DNA from 4 places in the Halalkalibacter lacteus genome. Region 4 is predicted to be linked to each of the others. Evidence: riboswitches for the same ligand, from Rfam matches in the RefSeq annotation. Region 4 holds a riboswitch; each other region holds the start of a gene.

Region 1 (4,354 bases), on a different contig from region 4:
CAAACGGTATTATCGGAATTGACTATACCATAGCAAAAATGAAAAGTCTAAGTGCATTTTAAAGGGTTTGCAAATTGCACTTCGCTCATTCCTAATACACACAAAAAAACAACTCTCTTATAAAAGAAGTTGTTCCTTATTCATCATATAAAGTAAGAAATCCCAATAATGCCGTTTTACTTATAGTTTTGAACCTGCTCCTATGCAGGTGGGTGCTCTGTACAAATGATCTTACTTCCCTACAAGAAGGCTTGTAATTACATTTACAACGCAAGCTCCCGTCCAAATTCTGTTGGCTCAAAACGTAGATGCATACGTACATCTTAGGAAATCTTACTTGCTTACATACATTCTATCAAGACTAAATTAGAAAGTCAATTACATAATCAGAATATTCAGCTATATAATGATTTGGTAATTTCTCATTCCCTATGTTACAGTTTAGCTAATAATTATTAATGTGAGGTGAGCCTTGTATGAATCTACTCGCTAGTCAAAGATGTGTTGAAATTCACCAAGAAATCGGTTGGACCGAAAAGCGTATCATTGAAACATCATTCGACATGAAATTATTTGATAACAAGCTAATTGTCAAAGATGATACATTCGAGTTAACTTCAATCTTTGACATTTCTTATCGAAAAAAGCCAGAACTAAACGCAATGGGTTTTTTGTATTTACACACGAACCGCGGTGTTCGAACTTATTATATTAAAGATGATGCCTATCCATTAGTAAGTGCCTATCAAAAGCTTAAATCAGAACGCCCCGAATTGCGCTGAATGAATTGTCTTTTCTCGTTTCCTTGTCGATATATCACCATAAATAGGATACATTTCAAAAGGGGATGAGTGGTTACTTGGTACAATCCAACCTTCCCCCTCATGATGAGCATATGTATCAATCACAGCAATTCCCGCTTGCTTTACCCATTCCAATGCTTTATTTCGTTCTGAATGATTGATGAATACGAAAGCATGCGTAAAGGACTCCTCCATATCCCATTTTTCTTCTTTTGTATTTCTCCATGCACTTGTACTTCGTTCATGGAAAATAAAATCTTCAACCATGCTATTTGCTGTAGCTTCTTTTCCTGCTCCTGGTCCAAGAAAAAGAAGTTGATCAATGGATTCACCCTCTAAAGAAATTCCATTCGTAACCCCTCTGACGTTCGCTAACGGTTCAATTGGTGATAAAAATGCCGGAGTCACACGACCTTTCACCCCTGATTCGCCTCTCCATGCTTCAGCAACTAACTTCACTTTAAAACCAAGACGCTCTCCCACTTCAACATGCCAATCTTCAATGCTTGATACACCTTTTCGATAGAATGATGTAACAGGTGACCACTTTCCAAAACATAGACGACTTAGAATCCGAATTTTATACCAGGCATCAAACCCTTCAATATCATCTGTAGGATCAGCTTCAGCATACCCTAGTTCTTGCGCCTCCAATAACACTTCAGTAAAGCAACGATGATTTTCAATCATTTCAGTTAACATATAATTGGTTGTTCCATTTAAGATCCCAGATACTCTAGTTATAGGTGTAGTCGTAAGAGTTCCTTTTAACGAGTTAATAATCGGGATTCCTCCTGCAACTGCTGCTTCATAGCCATAATAAGTAGAGTGGGCAGTTGCTAGCTGCTCAAGAATTTCTCCCTTTTCAGCCACTAGTTTCTTATTTGCACTAATTACCGGTACCCCTTTTTCTAACCACTTTGCGGTATATGAGAAAGCTGGTTCAATCCCACCAATCGCTTCAAAAATAACATCAAATTTAGCTATTCCACAAAACTCTTCCCAGCTAGTTGTCACAAATGCATCGACTTTCTCAGCTCGCCGCTTTTGTTTATCCTTTACCAATATCGCTGAAATTTCAATATCTTTTTTTAGTAATTGCTTGATTTGGTCTTTAGTCTGTAGCAATCGTTCATATACACCACTACCAACTGTTCCAAATCCTATTAAACCTATTCGTATCATCTCATGTCCCTCTCTCTCTATAAAACAAAAAACCTCTCCTGATAAGGAAAGGTTTTTTGCCTTCACTTATCTTCCAGAATAAAATCATTCTGCTGAAAGTAGCACCTTTTTTGCATGGCTTGCAAAAAGGTTGCCGGGCTTCGACGGGTCAGTTCCCTCCACCACTCTTGATAAGTTTGAATATTCAAACGTTCAAATTCTATTAACAATGATTATACGTTACCTATTGCCTTCTGTCAAACTAATTTATTCTTGTTCGAAGAGGTAAACTCACCTTTTCGGACCTCTTACACATTTACCTTTTCTGTCTTCTTACCAATAATGGATAAATTTAGATCAATTAACTGTTCGACGCTCACTTCACCAGGTGCATTGGTTAATAAGCAGCTTGCACTTGCTGTTTTCGGGAAAGCTATTGTATCACGTAAATTCGTACGACCAGCTAAAAGCATAATAAGACGATCCAAACCTAACGCAATCCCTCCATGTGGCGGAGTGCCGTATTCAAATGCTTCTAACAAGAAGCCAAATTGTTCACGCGCCTCTTCCTCAGAGAACCCAAGTGCTGTAAACATTTGCCCTTGAATATCACTTTGGTAAATACGTTGAGAGCCACCACCAAGCTCATATCCATTTAAAACAAGATCATAAGCATTGGCTCGTGCACTTCCTGGATCAGTTGCAAGAAGTTCTATATCTTCTTTTATTGGGCTTGTGAATGGATGATGCAAAGCTACATAACGTTTTGCCTCTTCATCGTATTCAACAAGTGGGAAATCAACAACCCAAAGGAAGTTATATTGGCTTTGATCAATCAAGTCAAACTGTTTACCAAACTTCAAGCGCAATGCACCAAGACTATCAAATACAACTTGCTTCTTGTCTGCCCCAAAGAACAGAAGGTCTCCCGTTTCTGCACCTAATGCTTCTTGAAGAGCAGTTGCTACATCCTCATCAAAGAACTTAGCAATTGGACCTTTAAGCCCTTCTTCTTCAACTTTTAGCCATGCTAAACCTTTTGCACCATATTGTTTCACAAAATCAGTAAGAGCATCGATTTCTTTACGCGATAGCTTGTCTGCTCCACCTTTCAAGTTTAATCCCTTAACTGTACCACCAGAAGCTAGTGCACTTTGGAATACTTTAAACTCTGAATCCTTCACAACATCAGACAGTTCTACTAACTCCAAACCAAAACGAAGGTCAGGTTTGTCTGAACCAAAGCGATTCATTGCTTCATCATACGTAAGACGAGGGAACGGCAATGATACTTCAATCCCTTTTGTTTCCTTCATAATTTTCGCCATCATTTTTTCTGTCATTGCAAGCAAGTCTTCTTTATCCATGAATGATGTTTCGATATCGACTTGTGTAAATTCAGGTTGACGATCCGCACGAAGATCCTCATCACGGAAACAGCGAACAATTTGATAATAACGTTCAAAACCAGATACCATTAACAATTGCTTAAAGAGCTGCGGCGATTGTGGCAACGCGTAAAACTCACCATGATGTACACGGCTTGGTACAAGATAATCACGAGCTCCCTCTGGTGTACTTTTCGTTAGCATTGGCGTTTCAATTTCCATGAAAGCTTCTTCATCAAGGAAGTCACGTATTAACTTCGTCGTACGGTAACGTAACTTAAACGTCTCTTGCATATCAGGACGACGAAGGTCAAGATATCGATATTTTAAACGAACATCTTCTGATGCATCTGTATCTGCTTCAATTTGAAAAGGTAGAGGCTTCGACGCATTTAAGATACTCATTTTATCAACATGGATCTCAATTGAACCTGTTTCAATTTTTTCATTTACTGTTTTCGGATCCCTAACAACGACTTGTCCCTCTACCTCAATGACATATTCATTCCTTACTCGTTCTGCCACAGCAAGTGCTTCTTGGTTTACTTCAGGACTAAAGACAACTTGAACAATACCAGATCGATCACGAACATCTAAAAAAATAACTTGACCTAAATCCCGTCGTCTTTGTACCCACCCTTTTAATTGTACTCGTTCTCCTGCATGTTCTTCGCGTAGCATTCCACAGTGATGTGTTCTTCCTATCATCCTACTTACCTCCTAAGGTTTTCTCTTTAATATGATCAATAAATGTTTCTAGCTCTATTTGTACCTGTTCTCCTGTTTCCATGTCTTTCACATTAATGACTCCATGAGTAAGTTCATCATCTCCAAGGATTGCTGTGAAACGTGCTTGTAAGCGATCAGCTGCTTTAAACTGAGCTTTCATCTTCTTATCTAGATAATCTTTATCAGCACTAACACCTGCACTTCTAAGGTTATACAGGAGTTCAACAGTCTTTTCTTTTGCCGCATCACCCAATGAAACTAGATAGCAGT
Region 2 (4,354 bases), on a different contig from region 4:
GGAGAAGCAAGTGAATTATCAGCCATTGTCACAGCATCTACACCAGCTTCCTTCAATGCCTTTGCGCCCTCCATAAATCGTTTTGTATTTAATTTTTTCGGGGGATCTAACTCAACAATAACAGATTTACGTTCTTTCACAATTTCTGGTAACGGCGTTTGTTTCCGCGGAATGTGAATCGCTTCTCTCACCGCTACAAGTGGACGGACCGTTTTACTAGTGACCGGTTTCGTAACAGATTTTACTTTTGCAAACGCCTCAATATGTTCCGGTGTTGTCCCGCAGCACCCACCTAATAAGCGTACACCTTGTTTAATAAATTGTTCCCCCATCGCTTGAAAGTAATCAGCATTCGATTGATAGAACACTCGCCCATCTCTGTAATCAGGCAAACTTGCATTCGGGTAGGCTGATAGAAAGGCCTCCTTCGGTAAAGGCATCGTTTCAAATGAGCGAAGCATATGAAATGGACCTGTCCGGCAATTCAACCCGACAACATTCGCTCCTACTGCTATAAGCTGATCAAACGCATTAGAAACAGCTATACCACCGTTCATGACACCAACTTCACCTATTGAAAGATTGACAATTATCGGTAAATTAGTTAGCTTTCTAGCTAGACTCGTTGCCATTTTTGCTTCCTCTAAATCATAAAATGTTTCAAGTAAAAGTCCATCGACACCCTCATACAATAGTTCATTCATTTGCTCAGAAAAAGCAACTTCAATTTCGCGCAAACTCCATTCTTCAAGTTGAAACCTTCTTATTCCACCAACAGTTCCGACTACAAATGCTGACTTTTTTGCTGCTTGTCTAGCTAAGTTTACAGCCGTCTGATTGATTGTCTGAACTTGTTTATTAAGACCGTATTTCTCAAGTTTTAATTGATTGGCTGCATATGTATTGGTTTGTACTACATCCGCGCCAGCTTCTACATATTTTCTATGAGCATTCACAATTTTTTCAGGGTCAGTTATATTCACCTCTTCAAAGCACTGATCAACGCCTTGCTCATAAAGCAAAGTTCCCATAGCACCGTCCCCAATTAAAACCCGCGTGGCTAATTGTTCTAGTAATTTCATTCGTCGCCCTCCTCTTTTACATACCGGAATGCCTGGTCAAGATCTGCAATTAAATCTTCAGCCCGTTCTATCCCAACAGAAAACCGCAAAAGACGATTACAAACTCCATTTGCTATTCGAATATCTTCAGGAATATCCATATGCGTTTGCGTAGCAGGATAAGTCATCAAGCTTTCGACCCCCCCTAAACTTTCTGCAAAAGAGACAAGTTTCAACTGCTGCAAAAATGGATTCACCCATTGCTCATGTAAGATACGAAATGAGACCATGCCTCCCTTACCTGGGTAAAGGACATCGGTCACGCTTTCTTGCTCATTTAAGTATGTAACAATCGCTTTTGCATTTTCTTCATGTTTATCCATACGAATCGCAAGTGTTTTCATGCCTCGAGTTAAAAGATATGAATCAAACGCAGATAAAATCGCTCCAATTCCATTATGATAATACCCAATTCTTTCACATAACTCTTCTCCCTTAGCGACAATTAACCCAGCAATCACATCATTATGCCCTCCTAAATATTTCGAGGCACTATGAATAACGATATCTGCCCCATCAACAAGTGGTTGTTGTAACAAAGGAGTGTAGAATGTATTGTCAACGATTAATAACAATCCATATTTTTGGGCTATTTGAACCAAGTCTGGAATTGATGCTTCTTGCATCAGTGGATTCGTCGGTGTTTCAATAAATAAAGCTTTTGTTTTATCGGTGATACAACGTTCAAACTGCTCAAGTTTCCTCGGATCAGCAAAGGAAAATGTTAAGCCCCAGCGATTCCATCCTTGTTCGAATAGACGGTATGTCCCTCCGTATAAATCTTGAGAAGCTAAAATTTCATCACCTTGTTCAAAGAGAGATAGCACCGTTTGGATGGCAGCCATACCCGAACTACATGCAAATCCTCTATCCCCCTCTTCTAGTTTAGCTATCGCATTTTCAACCACTTCCCTCGTCGGATTTCCAGTTCGAGCATAGTCGTAACCAGTCGACTCCCCAATCCCAGTGTGTCTATATGCTGTTGAAAAATAAACAGGTGTATTGATCGTCCCAGTCGGGTCCGAAGAACGGTTTCCTATTTGCACTAAAATCGTTTCTAGTTTTTCTCGGTTCATCTTTCATACCTCCAATAATTCAATCATTTCATGATCCTCTCTCACCTATTTGTCGCTGATTGAGGTATAAATAATATCTTTTCTTTCATCTTCTACAAAAAGAACCACCCTCATTATATAAGAAGAAGGTGGTTTTTATAAATCATTCACTTCTTCTTATCTCTCAAGCCAAAAGACTTGATGGAATTAGCACCTGACCTATAAAGGCTGGTTGCTGAGACATCATAGGGCCAGTCCCTCCGTCTCTCTTGATAAGAAATTCAAATATTGTTTTTTGCGTTTAATCAAAATTACAACAATTCATACAATTTTGCAAGTGAAAATTTCTAAAAAAGCTTTTTCATACAAGATTTAGTTATCATCCCTTTATAAACACTACCAATTATTCTAGTGTTGCATCAATATTTAAATTCTCCTCATTCCCACAAACACAACGCTTAAAACCAGTCTCATACTCTCCATTCTCGTTTCGTCTCCCACGTAAAATGTATTTCTCGCCACAAACAGGACAACGAATAACAATACGATAACGTCCTTCTGCCATAATCATCACCCTTTACTATAAATATGCACTTATCCCCATTACTATTTATCACTCACTCTTTCATTATTCGTCTAAATGGTGAGCTCGTTTTACCTTATTTAAAGCTACCCACCATAGTACTAACATAAACGGAATCAACCCAATTAAAAAATACATATCAAATACAATAAAAATAGAATCGTATACGCCATGTAATATGATAGGAAAACAAAGGGACAACGTCAAATGTTTCACTCGTTGTTGTCCTTCTATTTTCGCCCTTCCTAAATAGTATCCCATTATAACACCAAATAGAGCATGGCTTGAAACCGGAAGCAGTGCTCGACCAAATGCTGTCTCAAGTCCATTAGCTATTAAATAAAATACATTTTCTAATGTGGCAAATCCTAACGAGAGCGACACACCAAATACAATTCCGTCATAGCGTCTCGCAAAAGTTGCATGTTGATACGCAAAAACCCAAAGAAGAAACCACTTGAAAAACTCTTCCACGAACCCATATAAAATAAATGCCCTAGAGAACGGATTACTAAAATATCCTTCAGTTGTAAACGCATATTGCAAGACCATTACTGGGAAAACGAGTAGCACACCTATCAAAAATGTTCTAAATACTAGTGCTATTGTACTCGTGGTATAATGGTTACGTAGATAGAAATAAGATAATAATGCCATTCCTGGAGCGATTGCTGCTGTTACAATTGCAAACAACTTGCTCTTCCTTTCCCATTGCTTTACTCTTTAAAATTAATTTCTAAGCTGGTATGATATTATTCTATAAAACTTAAATTTGAGGTGTGCTTTTTGAAAAAAATTCTCGTTTTACATACAGGTGGCACAATTGCGATGCAAGAAAATGAGCAAGGAGCCGTGCAACCAAACTTGATAAATCCATTATATTCCACTATCGAATCGCTATCAAGCATCGCCTCTGTTATCGTTGACGATTATTTGAATATTCCATCACCACATATGACCCCTAGTTTAATGATTGATCTTGCAGAACGCTTAAAAGAAAGAGTAAAAGAAGATCATTTAGACGGTATTGTTGTCACACATGGAACGGATACACTTGAGGAAACAGCTTATTTACTTGACCTTTTACTTGATTGGAATATTCCCGTTATCATTACTGGAGCTATGCGTTCAAGTAACGAACTTGGCGCTGACGGCCCTCATAATTTAATAGCTTCTGTAAGAGTTGCAGCAAATGAAGATGCACAAGGTAAAGGTGTACTCGTCGTATTGAATGATGAGATCCACACAGCAAAAAACGTAACAAAAACACATTCAAGTAACATTGCTACTTTTCAAAGTCCACAATATGGACCGATTGGAATTGTCACAAAACGTGGTGTCTTCTTTCATCACACCCTTTCGAAGCGAGAATGTTACCCGGTTAAGAAGATAACAAAAAAGGTGGCATTATTAAAAACTTATACTGGTATGGATCATTCGATCGTTGACGCTATTGCATCAACACACATAGATGGGCTTGTTATCGAAGCCTTCGGTCAAGGAAACGTCCCCCCAACTATTGTGCCTGCATTGAACCGTTTGATTAATCGAGACATTCCTGTCGTCTTAGTCTCTCGCTGCTTCAATGGAGTCGT
Region 3 (4,354 bases), on a different contig from region 4:
TTTTCTTTCACGATTAATGTTGTGCTTCAAATGTTTTACAATCCGTTTCTTCTTGTTTCTCTGCTTCTTTACCCGTATGACTTACCACATAAATTTTGTCTGCATCACACTGGTTACCTTGAGACCAATATACACAGTTATTCACTTCACATAACACATCTTGTGCCATATCACTCACCCCCTCTTACTTACATTTTGGCCAAAAGGGGTAAAAGCCATACAAAAGGACTCGTAAAAAAAGCGAGTCCTTTTGTATGGCTTTTTAGACATTCCAGTCTGTTAATGCGTTATCTCGGTCAGTTCCTATATTTTTCCGGTCAATTGCTCGTGTTTTCCGGTCATTCTAACCTCTAAGTAAAAGAAGAGACAGTCTCTCACATGAGCCTGCCTCTTCTAATTTCTTATAGTTCAGCTTGCTCTTTTAAAGCAGTTGCCTTATCTGTTTGCTCCCAAGGTAATTCCACATCTGTACGACCGAAGTGACCGTATGCTGCTGTTTGCTTGTAGATAGGACGACGAAGGTCGAGCATTTTAATAATTCCAGCCGGACGAAGATCAAAGTTGTCTCGAACAAGCGTAACAAGAGATTCTTCAGATACTTTGCCCGTTCCAAATGTATCAATTGAAATAGATACTGGGCGCGCGACACCAATTGCATAAGCTAGTTGAACTTCACATTTATCAGCAAGGCCTGCAGCAACAATGTTTTTTGCTACGTAACGAGCTGCATACGCACCGGAGCGGTCAACCTTTGTAGCATCCTTACCAGAGAATGCTCCTCCACCGTGACGAGCATAGCCACCGTATGTATCAACGATGATTTTACGTCCCGTTAGACCAGCATCGCCTTGAGGTCCACCAATGACGAAGCGACCAGTTGGATTAATGAAATACTTAGTATTCTCATCGATCAGTTCTTGTGGAACGACCGGATTAATCACATATTCTTTTAAATTACGTTGTATTTGTTCAAGTGTTACTTCTGGATGGTGCTGCGTAGAAATAACAATTGTATCAATACGTACAGGTTTTCCATCTTCATCATATTCTACAGTCACCTGCGTTTTTCCATCAGGACGAAGGTATGGTAGAATTTCATCTTTACGTACTTTAGTTAGACGACGCGCAATTTTATGGCTTAATGAAATCGGGAGCGGCATAAGCTCTTTTGTTTCATTGTTGGCATACCCAAACATAAGACCTTGATCACCAGCACCAATTGCTTCAATTTCTTCATCTGTCATTTGTCCTTCACGTGCTTCAAGTGCTTGGTTCACACCTTGAGCAATATCAGCTGATTGTTCATCAATTGATGTAAGGACCGCACACGTTTCATAGTCAAAACCATATTTCGCACGAGTATAACCAATTCCTTTAATTGTTTCACGGACAATTTTTGGAATGTCCACATACGTACTAGTTGTAATTTCTCCAGCTACTAATACGAGTCCTGTTGTTACCGACGTTTCACACGCAACACGGGCGTTTGGATCATTTGTTAAAATTGCATCAAGAATAGCATCGGAAATTTGATCACAAATTTTATCAGGATGCCCTTCTGTTACAGATTCTGACGTAAATAAACGTCTGCTTTTCAATTCTGTCATACTAATCATTTCCTCCTTTAAACACTGCTACTTTCCTAGCATGTATCTTTCTTTGAGACGGCACTCATGCCCCACCGAATGGGAAATACCTACCTGTAAAGACGTATAAACGATAAAAACCCTTTTCCTAAAGAGGAAAAGGGTTGAATGTTTACCTTTAGCCTCTTATCGTTCAAGACAAATGCCTTGCAGGTTAGCACCTTTTCACTCATGGCTACAAGTGTTGGTTGCTGGGCTTCTTCGGGCCTGTCCCTCCGCCTACTCAGGATAAGAGTATCCGTTCGACGCATATCATATCGCACATGTCGTATGCTGTCAACCTGTTCACACTAAAATGATTAGCAAAGAGAGGGGAATCTTTTTTTGATTGTCCTACGCCAGAATACGTTTGACCATCCTCTGAACTAGCATAGTCACTCTAATACTATAGTGTGTAAGCTATTTTTCGAATCTATGCTCCGTGTTCCCCTCACCTTAATAAAGAGGAAACTGAAAAAGGTAAAAATCGATCTTTTTCCGCTCCTCCTAATAAGGTGTATCATCTCGTCTACGCTCTGGATCCTCCTGACGTTGACGTTGCAATTCTTCACGCTGCTTGCGCTCTTGCTCTCGTTCCTGCTCTTGCCTTATGTCTTCTCTTAGTTGCATTCTCATCAGTTCATTTTCATTATCTCTCGGTTTCACTTGACTATACACACCACTTGCGGTCAGCCCGATTATCAAAGCCATTAAAACTTGCTCTCCCCATTCTCTTGGGATAAACCAAAGTATACCAGCTATACCAATTGCCAAAAGAGCCCGATACTGCTTTTCAACACCAAATGCATTTCCGATCACAGTTACAAGAGCTGCAACAACTGCGGAAACTGTCGCCAAATCAAGCATTGATACTTGGTCCAAACACAAACGCCTCCTTTCCTTCCTTTTAGCTACATCGTATGCATAGAAACTAAAAATAGGAACGTCATTCGTATTTACACTTATCATTCTTCCTTGCTTACATGACCCAACTTTTAAGAAGTGACTTGATGAAGCGCCCCCTCTGAAAGGGGCGATGAAAGAATAGGCTCACGCTTGTTTTTATAAAGATGTTTGATTCACTAGCACATTTGAAAAAATTTTATAATAGTATAGACTATTAAACTTAATGTGTTATACTAATAAACAAGTTTTATAAAAAATGGTAACTAATTTATGTAAAAGAAAGGATTTTGCGACAATGGAAACAATAAGCCTAAAATCAGAATTAGCCAATTTAGTGAATCAAGACAATGTTCACCTTAATCTACCAATCTCCTCACTAATCGAAAAATCTTTAATACGTGGTGAAGGGACATTGACTTCAACAGGTGCACTTAGTGTTGAAACTGGCGCGTACACAGGGCGTTCCCCTCTGGACAAATTCATTGTCAAAGAATCATGTGTTGTAGACAAGATTGACTGGGGAACTGTGAACCAACCAATTGAGAAAGAAGTCTTCACCTCTCTATACCATAAAGTAATCGAACATCTAGGTAACCGCAAGGAACTGTTTGTCTCTGATGGGTATGCAGGTGCAGACGATTTATACCGCTTACCTTTAAAAGTAATCAACGAATTCGCGTGGCACCAAGTGTTTGCTCGCCAACTATTTATTAGGCCAACAGAAATAAAATATAATAATGAAAAGAAGGCCTTCACGATTGTTTCAGCACCATCGTTTAAAGCAAATCCAGCCATTGATGGCACTCGTTCCGAAGCATTTGTTATTGTGTCATTTGAAGAACGTATTGTTTTAATAGGTGGTACAGAATATGCAGGCGAGATGAAAAAGTCGATTTTCTCCATTATGAACTACTTACTTCCAGAGCAAGACGTCCTGTCGATGCACTGTTCAGCAAATACGAGCAATGAAGGAGATGTAGCTTTATTTTTCGGATTATCTGGCACAGGAAAGACAACGCTTTCAGCAGATCCACATCGATCATTAATCGGTGATGATGAGCATGGCTGGTCAAGTACTGGTGTGTTTAATATCGAGGGTGGTTGTTACGCAAAATGCATTAACCTCACAGAGGAGAAAGAGCCTCAAATCTGGAATGCAATCCGTTTCGGTTCTGTTCTTGAAAATGTCATTCTAAATAAGCAGACAGGCCAACCAGATTATCATAATACTTGTTTAACAGAAAATACGAGAGCTGCTTATCCACTTGAGGCTATTCCAAACGCATTAGCACCAAGTGTAGCTGGACACCCCAACACGATCATCTTTCTTACAGCTGATGCATTTGGTGTTCTACCGCCTATTAGTAAGCTAACAAAAGAACAGGCAATGTACCACTTCTTGTCTGGATACACGAGTAAGTTAGCTGGAACCGAGCGTGGCGTGACATCGCCAGAAGCAACCTTCTCAACTTGTTTTGGTGCACCATTTTTACCGCTCCCAGCTGCTCGTTATGCAGAAATGTTAGGGGAAAAGATTGAAATGCATCATGTCGATGTATACCTTGTAAATACAGGCTGGTCTGGTGGTTCATTTGGAGTAGGCGAACGAATGAACTTAAAATATACGCGTGCAATGGTTCAAGCTGCTCTATCAGGAGAATTACGGACAGTAGAAACTGTTACAGATTCTATCTTTGGCTTACACATTCCTCTTCATTGTGCAGGTGTTCCTGATAACGTTCTGCAACCTCGTGATACATGGGATGATAAAGATGCATATGATGCAAAAGCACAACAACTTGCTACTAATTTCAAACAAAATT
Region 4 (4,354 bases):
GTAATCTGGAAGGTAAAAGGCGGTGGGGGATAAATGATCTCATATGATTTTGAATATTATAAACCGACATCTATTGAAGAAGCGAGTCAATTATTTCAATCATTGGATGAACAAGGAAAAGAACCTATCTATTTTTCAGGCGGGACAGAAGTGATAACATTAGGAAGGGTTAATCAAATTATTACGGGTGCTGTCATTGATATTAAAGGAATTCTTGAGTGTCTTGTGCTAAAAAAAAATGAGAATAAAGTTATTATAGGAGCAGCACAATCTTTGACAAAGATCCGTGAGGTGCAATTATTCCCATTTTTAAGCAAAGCAATAGTGGAAATTGCTGACCATACCGCGCGGAATAAAATCACCTTAGGTGGAAATATTTGTGCAAACATTATTTACAGAGAAACTGTGTTGCCGCTTTTATTAACAAATAGTCAGGTCGTAATCGCGAGTCATAATGGCTTAAAACAGCTTCCTATAAACGAAGTGTTTAATCAGAAATTAAAATTAGAAAAAGGGGAGTTCCTTGTTCAAACAATTACAGAACAGAGCGAGGTTGATTTGCCTTTTCTTTGTGTGAAAAAGCGGAGACAGTGGGATGTTGGATATCCACTGTTAACAGTTGCGGCACTTACTAGCAATGAATACATCAAAGTGGCTTTTAGCGGGCTGTGTTCATTTCCTTTTCGTAATCAGTTAATAGAAGAAAGTTTAAATAATAAACAATTATCTAAAGAAACAAGAATTGAAGAAGCGATACAACGAATCCCTGCACCTATTCTCGATGATGTTCAAGGTTCTGCAGAATACCGGCAGTTTGTATTGAAGAATACGTTGCTTGATGTATTAGATGCATGGGAAGGAGAGGGAAATGCATAAAAGTGAAATGACATTAAATATAAATGGTGAAGATCGTACGATATATGCACGATATGCGGATACATTATTATATGTTCTACGCGCGGAGCTAGGGTTAACCGGGGCAAAACCTGGCTGTTTAAATGGTGATTGTGGTGCTTGTACCATTGATATAGACGGGGATTCAATGAAGTCATGTTTAATGCTTGCTGTTGAGGCAGTAGATAAAAAAGTTACAACGGTGGAAGGGCTTAAAAACGCTCCAATTCAATCGCAGTTTATTGAAAAGTTTGCGTTCCAATGTGGCTATTGTACGCCTGGATTTATTATGAATTGCAATTCATTAATTCAAAAGTATCCAAATGCAGATGATACGATAATTAAGGATTGGTTAGAATCTAATATTTGCCGTTGTACAGGGTATCAAGAAATTAAAGAGGCTATAACATCAGTGTTATCAAGTCCCCATAAGAATCTATAGGCTTTTCTATGTTCAAAATAATAAAACCATTAAATCTGTATTACTTCATCAATTGTTGGGATACTAATTTAGTAATTATTATTAGGAGGTTAAGCAGGATAATCCATAGTTTTACTAACTAATTTTCTTTTTATCTGTAATAATCAAGCGCATTTCTCTATTAGAGAGGGCAACTTTTATCATTATTTTTAAAATATTACTTGAATTTTAGCTAAGTGGTTGATAAGATTAGTAACAATAAAGTTGTTAAAGAATAAAAAATTAAATAGCGATAAACTTCTTATCCAGAGTGGTAGAGGGACAGGCCCTATGAAACCCGGCAACCATCAAGTCAAAATATTGACTTGAACGGTGCTAATTCCTGCAAAGGTGTTACCTTTGAAAGATGAGAGCAATGTATTTAATCATACTAACCTCTCTTTAAATTAAAGAGAGGTTTTTTTGAATGGATGAGAGGCTTATCGCTCAGGAGGAGCGATAATAATGGAAAAAGCAGTGTTTGGTGCAAGTGAGTTTTTCAGTCAAAAAGCGTTTATTACAGTTTTTCGTGGTATTGAATATGTTCAAATAGGGCATTTAAAACGGGCAAATGTAGATCTAGTAGAAATATGGTTTGATCCTTGGAAAGTATCCTATAACGAATTATTAGATTTGTTTTTTGACTTGCATGACCCAATAATTAGAGAAGGTCAGCAAGTTAAAAATCAATCATTCATTTTCTTTTCTACTATTAATCAATTAACAATAGCTAAACAAAAGAAAAACGAACTAAAACATATTTTAAAAGATGAAATTATTACAGAAATTACCCCAGTATGGAAACATATTACTAGCTTGGAAGAGATCAAACGAATATCCTAATTAAACTTCACATGAAAGAATACTTAAGTTAACTGTGAAGCAATTACACGACGAGTAATCTTGTTCAGTTGGAAAGAACGGAATATTGCTGTAATTCAGAATGTGTGTTACGCTTTCGAAGGAAAAATTATGAAAATTAATAGGGGAGCTATGAGGCTGGCTGAGAGGATATTCCGATGAAGATATCGACCCTTTAAACCTGATCTGGGTAATGCCTGCGGAGGGATGTTTATTAGAATTACGTGTGATATGTAAGTCTACACGCCTCTGTGGTGTGTAGGCTTTTTTTGCGAAAGGAGGTATACATGGTTTCTTTACGTCAGTTTGTCCGTTCAGCTGCACCTGCGATCAGCGCTATTTTAATTTTTCTCGTGGTATGGGAAGTGGCTGTTAGGATTTGGGAGATTGAAAACTGGATTTTACCAGCTCCCAGTTTGATTGTTCATACGTTGTTTCAAACGTGGCACCTATTACCGGAACATATTTGGATGACTTCGAAAGAGGCGCTGCTTGGTTTCTTATTAGGCATTGCGGTTGCGTTAGTGATGGCCTTTATATTAGATATCTCGCCGTTTTTACGTAAAAGTTTTTATCCAATTCTCTTATTCTCGCAAACGATTCCTATTATTGCGATTGCCCCCTTGCTTATTATTTGGTTTGGGTACGGAATTCTTCCTAAGGTGCTTGTCGTAGCTTTAGTGACTTTTTTTCCGGTTGTCGTTAGTGTAGTTGAGGGACTGCAATCAAGTGATCGTGATATGATTCGGCTTGTCAGATCAATGGGAGGGTCATTTTGGCAGGTGTTTTATTCTGTTCGATTCCCACACGCGCTTCCTTATCTATTTACAGGGTTGAGAATCGGAGCGACTTATAGTGTGTTAGCAGCTGTTATTTCAGAGTGGGTCGGTGCAAGTTCTGGGTTAGGGATTTATTTAATAAAAGCTCAAAGCTCGTTTGCAACAGACAAAGTTTTCGTCGTTATTGTATTAATTTCACTATTAAGCTGCCTGTTATTTTTAGTTGTTGTTTTCCTAGGTAGAGTTATGATGCCGTGGAAACATAAGTCTCACAAATATAAAAAAATGAATTGAGGAGAGAATTCGATGTTAAAGAAAGTAAGTACCTTTTTGTTATTGATCATCATGCTTGTTTTAGTTGGTTGCAATCAAGTAGAAGAGTCAAGTCAAGGTGAAGAAGTGGAGACGGAAATCGAATCAGAAGCTGGGGGAGAGGTGCAGGTTGAATCTTCAGAATTAGTTGAAGCGACCTTTATGTTAGATTGGGTACCGAACACGAATCATACCGGTATTTATGTCGCCAAAGAAAAAGGATTCTTTGAAGAAGAAGGAATTGATTTAACGATTATCGAACCTGCGATGGAAGGTGCTGTACCAATTGTTGCGGCAGGACAAGCTGATTTTGGGATCGGATCTCAAACTGGTGTTACTATTGCTAGATCAAAAGATATTCCAGTCGTTTCGATCGCAGCTGTGATTCAGGAGCATACATCTGGTTTTGCTTCTCCAGTTGAAAAAGAGATTGCATCACCAGAGGATTTTGAAGGGAAAACATATGGCGGTTTTGGTGGTGCTGAGGAAGAGGCAATTTTGAACACGGTTTTAAATCAGCATCAGGTAGATCCTTCAACTGTTGAAAATGTCATTGTTGGTTCAGCTGACTTTTTTGCAAATACGAAGAGAGACATTGATTTTCAATGGATTTTTTATGGTTGGACGGGGATTGAAGCGGAAGTTCGTGGTGAAGACATTAATATGATTTATCTTAAAGATATTGATCCTGTCTTTAACTATTATTCTCCTGTTATTTTTAGCAGCGATGCTGTCATTGAAGAGAAGCCTGAGCTAGTTGAAAAATTTGTAAGAGCTGTGTCAAAAGGATATGAATTTGCGATTGAACAACCAGAGGAAGCAGCAGAGATGTTAATTGCGGCTACCCCGGAAACAGATGAAGAACTTATTCGTGCGTCACAAAATTGGCTAAGCCCTCGTTATCAAGGGGGTGCAGAAAAGTGGGGCATTCAAAGTGAAGACATTTGGGATAATTTTTCCTCTTGGATGCTTGAGGCTGGACTAATTGAAACAGAAGTATCGACTGAAGAAGCGATGACAAATAAATTCTTACCTTAATGAGAAATTA

Evidence for each region. Region 4 has a riboswitch for S-adenosylmethionine ahead of SAZ04_RS18205 (peptide-methionine (S)-S-oxide reductase). Riboswitches for the same ligand answer to the same signal wherever they lie in the genome.
Region 1: it holds a riboswitch for S-adenosylmethionine, as region 4 does, so the genes downstream of both, SAZ04_RS09015 (homoserine dehydrogenase) here and SAZ04_RS18205 (peptide-methionine (S)-S-oxide reductase) in region 4, are expected to answer to the same signal.
Region 2: it holds a riboswitch for S-adenosylmethionine, as region 4 does, so the genes downstream of both, SAZ04_RS07485 (methionine biosynthesis PLP-dependent protein) here and SAZ04_RS18205 (peptide-methionine (S)-S-oxide reductase) in region 4, are expected to answer to the same signal.
Region 3: it holds a riboswitch for S-adenosylmethionine, as region 4 does, so the genes downstream of both, metK (methionine adenosyltransferase) here and SAZ04_RS18205 (peptide-methionine (S)-S-oxide reductase) in region 4, are expected to answer to the same signal.

What each region holds. Positions count from the first base shown of each region.
Region 1 covers NZ_JAWRVL010000009.1:140,229-144,582, reverse strand. Annotated here, with positions in the region: RNA gene ssrS (6S RNA) at 156-333, opposite strand; gene SAZ04_RS09020 (hypothetical protein) at 477-782, shown strand; gene SAZ04_RS09015 (homoserine dehydrogenase) at 759-1,988, opposite strand; SAM riboswitch class I at 2,052-2,165, opposite strand; gene aspS (aspartate--tRNA ligase) at 2,276-4,063, opposite strand; gene hisS (histidine--tRNA ligase) at 4,065-4,354, opposite strand, start outside.
Region 2 covers NZ_JAWRVL010000007.1:158,048-162,401, forward strand. Annotated here, with positions in the region: gene SAZ04_RS07480 (bifunctional homocysteine S-methyltransferase/methylenetetrahydrofolate reductase) at 1-1,082, opposite strand, end outside; gene SAZ04_RS07485 (methionine biosynthesis PLP-dependent protein) at 1,079-2,197, opposite strand; SAM riboswitch class I at 2,351-2,455, opposite strand; gene SAZ04_RS07490 (hypothetical protein) at 2,580-2,741, opposite strand; gene prsW (glutamic-type intramembrane protease PrsW) at 2,805-3,452, opposite strand; gene SAZ04_RS07500 (asparaginase) at 3,546-4,354, shown strand, end outside.
Region 3 covers NZ_JAWRVL010000035.1:18,567-22,920, reverse strand. Annotated here, with positions in the region: gene SAZ04_RS18790 (DUF1540 domain-containing protein) at 14-169, opposite strand; gene metK (methionine adenosyltransferase) at 402-1,607, opposite strand; SAM riboswitch class I at 1,770-1,881, opposite strand; gene SAZ04_RS18780 (hypothetical protein) at 2,133-2,507, opposite strand; gene pckA (phosphoenolpyruvate carboxykinase (ATP)) at 2,827-4,354, shown strand, end outside.
Region 4 covers NZ_JAWRVL010000032.1:22,937-27,290, reverse strand. Annotated here, with positions in the region: gene SAZ04_RS18220 (xanthine dehydrogenase family protein molybdopterin-binding subunit) at 1-33, shown strand, start outside; gene SAZ04_RS18215 (FAD binding domain-containing protein) at 34-876, shown strand; gene SAZ04_RS18210 ((2Fe-2S)-binding protein) at 869-1,336, shown strand; SAM riboswitch class I at 1,614-1,728, shown strand; gene SAZ04_RS18205 (peptide-methionine (S)-S-oxide reductase) at 1,820-2,197, shown strand; TPP riboswitch at 2,329-2,441, shown strand; gene SAZ04_RS18200 (ABC transporter permease) at 2,503-3,288, shown strand; gene SAZ04_RS18195 (ABC transporter substrate-binding protein) at 3,301-4,344, shown strand.